Regions from separate parts of the Streptomyces broussonetiae genome, predicted to be linked through region 1. Evidence: riboswitches for the same ligand, from Rfam matches in the RefSeq annotation. Region 1 holds a riboswitch; the other holds the start of a gene.

Region 1 (4,405 bases):
TCGGAGTCGTCCAGGTACTGCTGCGTGCGCTCCTTGAACGGCGTCACGAAGTCGACCATGACCTCGGCCAGGTCGGTCTTGAGGGCGCCGTACATCTTGCCCTCGTACTCCCGCTCCAGCTCGGCGATCGACGTGCCGGTGAGCGTGGAGTAGATGGTGAGGAGGTTCGACACGCCCGGCTTGTTCTCCACGTCGTAGCGGATCACGGTGTCGGTGTCGGTGACGGCGCTCTTGACCTTCTTGGCGGTGGCCTTCGGGTCGTCGAGGAGGTTGATGAGGCCCTTGGGCGTGGACGCCGACTTGCTCATCTTGATCGACGGTTCCTGGAGGTCGTAGATCTTCGCCGTCTCCTTGAGGATGTACGGCGACGGGATCGTGAACGTCTGCCCGAAGCGGCCGTTGAAGCGTTCCGCCAGGTCACGGGTCAGCTCGATGTGCTGGCGCTGGTCCTCGCCGACCGGTACCTCGTGGGCCTGGTAGAGGAGGATGTCGGCGACCTGGAGGATCGGGTACGTGAACAGGCCGACGGACGCCCGGTCCGCGCCCTGCTTGGCGGACTTGTCCTTGAACTGGGTCATGCGGCTGGCCTCGCCGAAACCGGTGAGGCAGTTCATGATCCAGGCGAGCTGGGCGTGCTCGGCGACATGGCTCTGCACGAAGAGGGTGCAGCGGTCCGGGTCCAGGCCGGCGGCGAGCAGCTGGGCGGCGGCGAGGCGGGTGTTGGCGCGCAGGTCGGCCGGATCCTGCGGGACCGTGATCGCGTGCAGGTCGACGACCATGTAGAAGGCGTCGTGGGACTCCTGGAGTGCCACCCACTGGCGGACGGCGCCGAGGTAGTTGCCGAGGTGGAACGAGCCGGCGGTGGGCTGGATGCCGGAGAGCACGCGAGGTCGGTCAGCGGTGGCCATGTTGCCCATTCTCTCAGAGGCCGGGGGTGGGATCGGCCCGTGAGGTGGGGAGTGGCTCGGGTACGTGGGGGACTGCGGACCGTGGTGGGCCGGTCGCGCCCCGCGGCGGAGCCGCATATTGATGCGGCCCCGCGCCCCTGGCGTGCTGCCCCACAGGGCGGCTGTCAGCCCAGGTCGATTTCCGGGTAGAGGGGGAAGCCCGCCACGAGGTCGGTCGCCCGGCGGGAGATCTCGTCCGCGATCTTCTCGTCCAGGACGTGGGCCGCCTTCGACGGGGCGCCCGACTTCGTCGTGCCCGGCTCGGTCGTCGTCAGGACACGGTCGATCAGGCCCGCCACCTCGTCCATCTCCGCCGTACCCAGGCCACGCGTGGTCAGCGCGGGGGTGCCGATGCGGATGCCCGAGGTGTACCAGGCACCGTTCGGGTCGGCCGGGATGGCGTTGCGGTTGGTGACGATGCCGGAGGCGAGGAGGGCGGCCTCGGCCTGGCGGCCGGTGAGGCCGTACGACGTCGCCACGTCGATCAGGTTGAGGTGGTTGTCCGTGCCACCGGTGACCAGGGTGGCGCCGCGGCGCATCAGGCCCTCGGCGAGCGCGCGGGAGTTGTCGACGATCCGCCGGGCGTAGTCCTGGAAGGAGGGCCGGCGGGCCTCGGCGAGGGCGACGGCCTTGGCGGCCATGACGTGCGGGAGCGGGCCGCCGAGGACCATCGGGCAGCCGCGGTCGACCTGGTCCTTGAGGGTGTCGTCGCACAGGACCATGCCGCCGCGCGGGCCGCGCAGGGACTTGTGGGTGGTCGTGGTGACGATCTGGGCGTGCGGGACCGGGTCGAAGTCGCCGGTCAGGACCTTGCCCGCGACCAGGCCCGCGAAGTGGGCCATGTCGACCATCAGGGTCGCACCGACCTCGTCGGCGATCTCGCGCATGATCCGGAAGTTCACCAGACGGGGGTACGCCGAGTAGCCCGCGACGATGATGAGCGGCTTGAACTCACGGGCCTGGGCGCGCAGCGCCTCGTAGTCGATCAGGCCGGTGGCCGGGTCGGTGCCGTAGGAGCGCTGGTCGAACATCTTGCCGGAGATGTTCGGGCGGAAGCCGTGGGTGAGGTGGCCGCCCGCGTCCAGGGACATGCCGAGCATCCGCTGGTTGCCGAAGGCCTGGCGCAGCTCGGCCCAGTCGGCCTCGGTCAGGTCGTTGACCTGGCGGGCGCCGGTCTTCTCCAGGAAGGGGACCTCGACCCGGTCGGCGAGGACGGCCCAGAAGGCGACGAGGTTGGCGTCGATGCCGGAGTGCGGCTGGACGTAGGCGTGGCGGGCGCCGAAGAGTTCCTTCGCGTGCTCGGCGGCCAGGGACTCCACGGTGTCGACGTTGCGGCAGCCGGCGTAGAAGCGGCGGCCGATCGTGCCCTCGGCGTACTTGTCGCTGAACCAGTTGCCCATCGCGAGCAGCGTGGCCGGGGAGGCGTAGTTCTCGGAAGCGATCAGCTTGAGCATCTCGCGCTGGTCGTGGACCTCCTGGCCGATGGCGTCGGCGACGCGCGGCTCGACGGCGCGGATGACGTCGAGGGCTGCGCGGAAGGCGGTGGACTCGGTGGACAGGGGCTGCTGCTCTGGCATGAGGACCTCCGGACGGCGTGCGTACAGCGTTCACGTTGTTCACGTTCGGCCCAGGCGCACGGCACTTTCCCGCTGAGGCCGCTCCCCGATGGTCCGTCCCATCCCAGCGCGCCAGTCACGGCCCGCTGATCAGCCTACCGGGCACGCCGGAGAGGGCAGATCCCGCGTCCACCATGCGAGCGAGGGCAGGAAGAGGGGCATGTTCATCCTGGGAGGGCACTTTCGCCCCTTTCGTACCCGTGTCCCTTTCGTCCCCGGGAGACGCCGTGACCGCTTCAGCCGACCTCATCGCCACCGCCGACGCGCACTGTGCGCCCACCTACGATCCGCTGCCGGTCGTCGTGGCCACGGCCGACGGGGCCTGGCTGACCGATGTCGAGGGCCGCCGGTACCTGGATCTGCTGGCCGGGTATTCGGCGCTGAACTTCGGGCACCGCAACCGGCGGCTGCTCGATGCGGCGCGGGCGCAGCTGGAGCGGGTGACGCTCACCTCCCGCGCCTTTCTGCACGACCGCTTCGCCGCGTTCTGCGCCGAGCTGGCGGAGCTGTGCGGGATGGAGATGGTGCTGCCCGTGAACACCGGCGTGGAGGCCGTCGAGAGCGCGGTGAAGACGGCCCGGAAGTGGGGGTACCGGGTCAAGGGCGTGCCCGCGGAGATGGCGAAGATCGTGGTCGCCTCCGGCAACTTCCACGGGCGTACGACGACCGTGATCAGCTTCTCGACCGACCCGGAGGCACGGGCGGACTTCGGGCCGTACACGCCGGGCTTCCAGATCGTGCCGTACGGCGATCTGACCGCGATGCGGGCGGCGCTGACGGAGAACACCGTCGCGGTGCTGCTGGAGCCGATCCAGGGCGAGTCCGGGGTGATCGTGCCGCCGGAGGGCTATCTGCCGGGGGTGCGGAAGCTGACGCGCGAGCGGAACGTGCTCTTCGTCGCCGACGAGATCCAGTCGGGACTCGGCCGCACCGGACGCACCTTCGCGTGCGAGCACGAGGGCGTGGTACCGGACATGTACGTGCTGGGCAAGGCGCTGGGCGGCGGGATCGTGCCGGTGTCGGCGGTGGTGTCGAGCGCGGCGGTGCTCGGGGTGTTCCGGCCGGGCGAGCACGGGTCGACGTTCGGCGGGAATCCGCTGGCCTGCGCGGTGGCACTCGAGGTGATCGCGATGCTGCGTACCGGCGAGTTCCAGGCGCGGGCGGCCGAGCTGGGCGCGCGGATGCACCGGACGCTGGCGGCCCTGCCGGCCACGGGCACGGTGACGGCGGTGCGCGGGCGCGGGCTGTGGGCGGGCGTCGACATCGCCCCGAAGATCGGCACGGGGCGGCAGGTCGCGGAGCGGCTGATGGGACGCGGGGTGCTGGTGAAGGAGAGCCACGGCGCGACCATCCGGCTCTCCCCGCCCCTGGTGATCGGCGAGGCGGACCTGGACCGGGGTCTGCAGCAGCTGGCGGACGAACTGGGTGCCTAGAGGATCACGTGCGGCACGAAGCGGGCGTACTCGTCCGTGATCAGGCCCGACGACTCGCGGATGCCGAGGCCCGCCGCTTCGTCGCGCACGACCCAGGCGCCGAGGACGACGTGGTTGCCGTCGAAGGCGGGCAGCGGGGCGAACTGCTGGTAGCAACAGGGTTCGTCGCGCAGGACGGCGGGCGCGCCCGGTGGGTGCACGGTGACGCCCGCGCCCTCGCGGCCGAGCAGGGGCTTGGCGACGTAGCCCTCGCTCGCCGCCAGCTCCCGCGGGCCGTCGAGGTGGGCCGGCAGGAGGTTGGGGTGGCCCGGGTACAGCTCCCAGAGGACTGCCAGCAGGGCCTTGTTGCTCAGCAGCATCTTCCAGGCGGGTTCGATCCACAGGGTGCTGCCGGTGCCGCCGCCGTTGT
Region 2 (4,405 bases), 2.9 Mb from region 1:
AGCCGAGCAGTCCGGCGACCGCCGGGGAGACGGCCGGGTCGACCTTGGTGCACTGACCGGCGGCGACGAGCGTCTTCTCGGCGAACGCGCCGATGCCGAGCGCCGGGGACAGCTCGGTGCCATCGGTCAGGGTCATCTTCTGCTTGGCGTTGTGGGTGTCGAAGCAGTACCAGGGGCGGCCCCGCAGACAGGCCCGGCACTGGCCGCACACCGCACGCCAGTTGAGGACGACGAAGTCACCGGGTGCCACCTCCGTGACACCCTCGCCGACCGACTCCACGACGCCGGCGGCCTCGTGGCCGAGCAGGAAGGGGAAGTCGTCCGTGATGCCGCCCTGTTTGTAGTGCAGATCGGTGTGGCAGACACCGCAGGCCTGGACGCGTACGACGGCCTCGCCGGGCCCCGGGTCCGGGACCACGATCGTCTCGACCCGTACGGGTGCGTCCTTCCCCGGTGCGATCACGCCGCGTACTTCCTGCGCCATGGTCCGGCCCCTTCTTTCGATTGCCTTCGTTGCCGACCCTACGCGTGACCGATCGGTAGCGGGGCGGACCACGGCGGTGGTCGTGGATCTTTCCGGCCTCCGGCCGCACGGGTCCGGCAGCCACCGGCAGAGGGGCTGCAGCCGGGGAAGGGGATCGGAATCCTTTGCTGTCGCTTCGCATCGCATTGGAATGTGACCGAAAATGGCCATTCCATGATGACAATTTTTTTGCAGGGTGTGGGAGTCTGCCTGGTGTGTGCGCCCGGCCGCGCCGTGCCTCAATGGGGGCATGTTCCTTGACGGCCGCACCGGACGTACCGCATTCCTGTTCTCGGCCGATGCCTCGCCACGGCCCGGAACCGGGCGTGAACTCCGGGCGGAGTGCCCGGTGTTCGCCGAGGCACTGGACGACGTCTGCGCACGCCTCGACCCGTATCTCGAACTCCCGCTGGGCGGCGTGATGTTCGCGGCCGACGGCACGCACACGGCGGCGCTGCTGGAGCGGGCGTCGTTCGCCGGTCCGGCGCTCTTCGCGCTCCAGGCGGCGCAGTACCGGCTGCTGGGCAGCTGGGGCGTCCGGCCGGACGTGGTCTACGGTCAGGCGGCCGGGCGGATGGCCGCCGCGTATGCCGCCGGTGTCTTCTCCCTGGCCGAGGCCTGCCACGCGGTCGGCACTCTGGCCCGGCTCCTCGACGCCCTGCCCGAACCGGCACCGGAGCGCCCCGGGATGGACGGGCTCCTCGGCGCGTACGGCCGTACGCTTGCCACGCTGCACCCACGGGCCCCGCGCCTCCCGCTCGTGTGCGATGTCACCGCCCGCCCGGTGGGCGCCGAGACCGCCGAGGCGGAGTTCTGGGTACCACGCGCCCCACTGCCGTTCACGGACATGGCCGGCGCACTGCACCGCACCGGGGTCCGCACCTGGATCGAGCTGGGGCCGGGCGATCTGCTCGTCCGCCTCCTGCCCGGCTGCCTGCCGGGGAGCACGGGCGCGGCGTTCGCGTTCTCCCGGGACTGGGAGGTACTGCGGGCGGGGCGGGAGCCGGCGGCAGGCCCCGGACCCGGGCAGCGGTGAGGGCCGCCCCACCGACGGGGACGGCCCTCGCAACCGGGGTCGGATCAGCCCTCGACGGCCGGGACCAGGCCCGTCACGGGGGCCGCGAGGTCGGTGACCTGGTGCAGTTCGTTCAGCTTGTTCAGCTGGTTGACCCGGTTCAGCGCGCGCATCTGCTCGGACACCCGCGGGACCTGCTTCTTGTGCGCGGCCGGGATGTCGCTGACGGTGAGCGAGTCCAGCGTGGTCATGGGGTTGATCAGCCCGGTGTGCGGTGCGCTCTCGGCGGCCGCGTTCGCCAGCGGGGCGGCGAGACCCGTGATCCCGGCGGCGAGGCCGAGGGCGGCGACGATACGTCGTGTTGAGATCATGCCTTCAGCAACGCGCCCGGGCCCCGGCCGGACACGGTCGGCGGCCCCCGCTCACCCGTGAGGCGGAGACCACCGGCTGCGCTTGCCGTGGCCGCCGGGCCGGAGGAGCCTCGAAGAACGGAGTCCGCGCGGTCCGCTCCGCGCCGGGCCGCGGGCGCCTGGAGGAGGTCACCATGGGCATCGCGACAGGTTCCGCCTTCGACATCGAGACACTGCGCCGGGCCGTGGAGGGCAACACCGGCAACTCCCTGCTCGCGCTCTACGCCGACGGGGCACAGATCCGCATCGTCGACCACAACAACCAGCCCAGCCATCCCACGGTGCTGCACGGCCGGATCCAGATCGCCGAGTTGCTGAACGACGTCTACAGCCGCGACATGACGCACAAGCTCGAGCAGTGCGTCCTGCAGGGCGACCACCTCGCCTTCAGCGAGGTGTGCCAGTACGGCGACGGCACCAAGGTCTTCGCCGAGTCGATGGTCACGTTGCGGGACGGCAAGATCGCCGACCAGCTGATCATCCAGGCCTGGGACGAGTAGGCGTACCCGATATGGCGGGCGTCGGCAGGAAGGGTGCGAGGGTCCGGGTCACCTCCAGGCTGACCTGGACCTTCTCGGCCCATGCGGCCCTGGGAGGGATACGTCTGCGGTCGCTGCTCAAGGCCGCGCGGCCACGCCCCGTGCCGAGCGGCCGACGCTCCCGGCACCGTCGAGCCGTTCCGTGCCGGCGCCGTTGAGGCGTCCGCGGCCGGCACCGGGACCGGGAGCTTGCGCATGCTCGGTTAGGCTGTACACGGGCCGTGACTGGCGCTGAGGTGGAGTACCACCGGGGAGCGGCCCGTGCCGGTTGCCGCGCGCCTGGGCGAGAGAGTCGATCCGCTCAGGAGTGTGCAGCATGACCCAGGCCCGTCTCATGGACGGCACCGCCCTCGCCCGCCGTGTCGTCGAGGACACCACGAGGAGGGCGGCCGAGCTGACCGCCCGGACCGGTGTCACCCCGTGCCTCGCGACCGTCCTGGTCGGTGAGGACCCGGCGTCCGTGACCTATGTCCGCATGAAGCAGAACCGCTGCCGCAAGGCCGGTATCGCCTCCCGGCACGTGGCGCTGCCGGCCACCACGACGACCGCCGAACTCGTCGGCATCCTGCGGGAGTTGTCCGCCGATCCGGCCGTGCACGGCATCCTGCTCCAGCACCCGGTCGGCGACCATGTCGACGAGCGGGCGGCGTTCGAGGCGATCGCGCCCGAGAAGGACGTCGACGGAGTCACCTTCGCCTCGTTCGCCACGATGAGCTTCGGCCTGCCGGGCTTCGTCTCCTGCACACCGGGCGGGATCATGCGGCTGCTGGACGAGTACGGCGTCGACCCCGCCGGCAAGCGGGCGGTGGTCGTGGGCCGCAGTGCGATTCTCGGCAAGCCGGTGGGCATGCTGCTCCTGGCCCGGGACGCGACCGTGACCTACTGCCATTCGCGCACCCGGGAGTTGTCGGCGGCGGTCCGCGAGGCCGACATCGTCGTCGCGGCCGTCGGCCGGCCCCGGCTGATCCGCGGGCAGGACATCAAGCCCGGCGCGGTCGTGATCGACGCGGGCTACAACCCGGGCAACGTCGGCGACGTCGACTTCGACTCGGCCGTGGAGCGGGCCTCGCTGATCACCCCGGTGCCGGGTGGTGTCGGCCCGATGACCATCGCCACCCTGCTGGAGCAGACGGTCGCGGCCGCCGGGAGGGCGACCGCGTGACACCGGGCGGCCAGGTCCGGGACCATTTCCGGTCGTCCCGGCCGTTGCAGTTCCCGATCACGACCGTGGTGCCGTCGGTGGTGCCGGGCTCGTAGGCGTCGAGGCACCTGTCGCCGTGGACGACCAGCTTGTGCCGAACGTGTCGCGCGCCGACCGCAGAGCCCGCCCGGGCGCGAGGTCTGCGACCCGAAGGAGGGGGAACCGGCCGCGCGGTCCGGCCCGTTGGGCCCCGCGGTCGGCGCCGCGCCGCCATACTGGGTCACTGTGCGCATTGCGATCATGACGGCCGGATCCCGGGGCGATGTCGCCCCCTACACCGGGCTGGGGCACCGCCTCGCGCTGGCCGGGCACGAGGTCACCCTGGTCACCCATGCCCGCTTCGAGCCGCTGGTGGCGGGGTCGGGCGTACGGTTCCACTCCCTGCCCGTCGATCCACTGGCGGAGCTGGAGTCCCCGCGCGGACGCGGCCTGCAGCGCAGTGCCAGCGACGCCGGGAAACTGCTGCGCCTGGCGGACATGGCGCGCCGACTGGTCGGGCGGATGACCGAGGACCTGCTCACGGCGGCCGACGGCAGCGAGGCGCTGCTGCTGTCCGCCTCGCTGGCCCCGCTCGGCCATACGATCGCCGAGGGACTGCGGCTGCCGAGCATCGGCGTCTATCTCCAACCCATCGCCGGGACAAGGGAGTTCGCACCTGCGGTACTCGGTGGCGGCTCCTGGGGACCAGTGGCCAACCGGGCGGCCGGGCACGGGGTG

The links. A riboswitch is a leader RNA that binds a small molecule or an ion and turns the genes downstream of it on or off. The one in region 1 is predicted to bind ZMP and ZTP.
Region 2: it holds a riboswitch for ZMP and ZTP, as region 1 does, so the genes downstream of both, GQF42_RS39540 (bifunctional 5,10-methylenetetrahydrofolate dehydrogenase/5,10-methenyltetrahydrofolate cyclohydrolase) here and GQF42_RS26780 (glycine hydroxymethyltransferase) in region 1, are expected to answer to the same signal.

What each region holds. Positions count from the first base shown of each region.
Region 1 covers NZ_CP047020.1:5,769,441-5,773,845, reverse strand. The annotation lists gene trpS (tryptophan--tRNA ligase) at 1-908, opposite strand, end outside; gene GQF42_RS26780 (glycine hydroxymethyltransferase) at 1,073-2,524, opposite strand; ZMP/ZTP riboswitch at 2,566-2,653, opposite strand; gene rocD (ornithine--oxo-acid transaminase) at 2,791-3,996, shown strand; gene GQF42_RS26770 (glutathionylspermidine synthase family protein) at 3,993-4,405, opposite strand, start outside.
Region 2 covers NZ_CP047020.1:8,677,025-8,681,429, reverse strand. The annotation lists gene GQF42_RS39560 (S-(hydroxymethyl)mycothiol dehydrogenase) at 1-484, opposite strand, end outside; gene GQF42_RS39555 (acyltransferase domain-containing protein) at 774-1,559, shown strand; gene GQF42_RS39550 (hypothetical protein) at 1,604-1,909, opposite strand; gene GQF42_RS39545 (nuclear transport factor 2 family protein) at 2,083-2,448, shown strand; ZMP/ZTP riboswitch at 2,699-2,779, shown strand; gene GQF42_RS39540 (bifunctional 5,10-methylenetetrahydrofolate dehydrogenase/5,10-methenyltetrahydrofolate cyclohydrolase) at 2,804-3,649, shown strand; gene GQF42_RS39535 (glycosyltransferase) at 3,929-4,405, shown strand, end outside.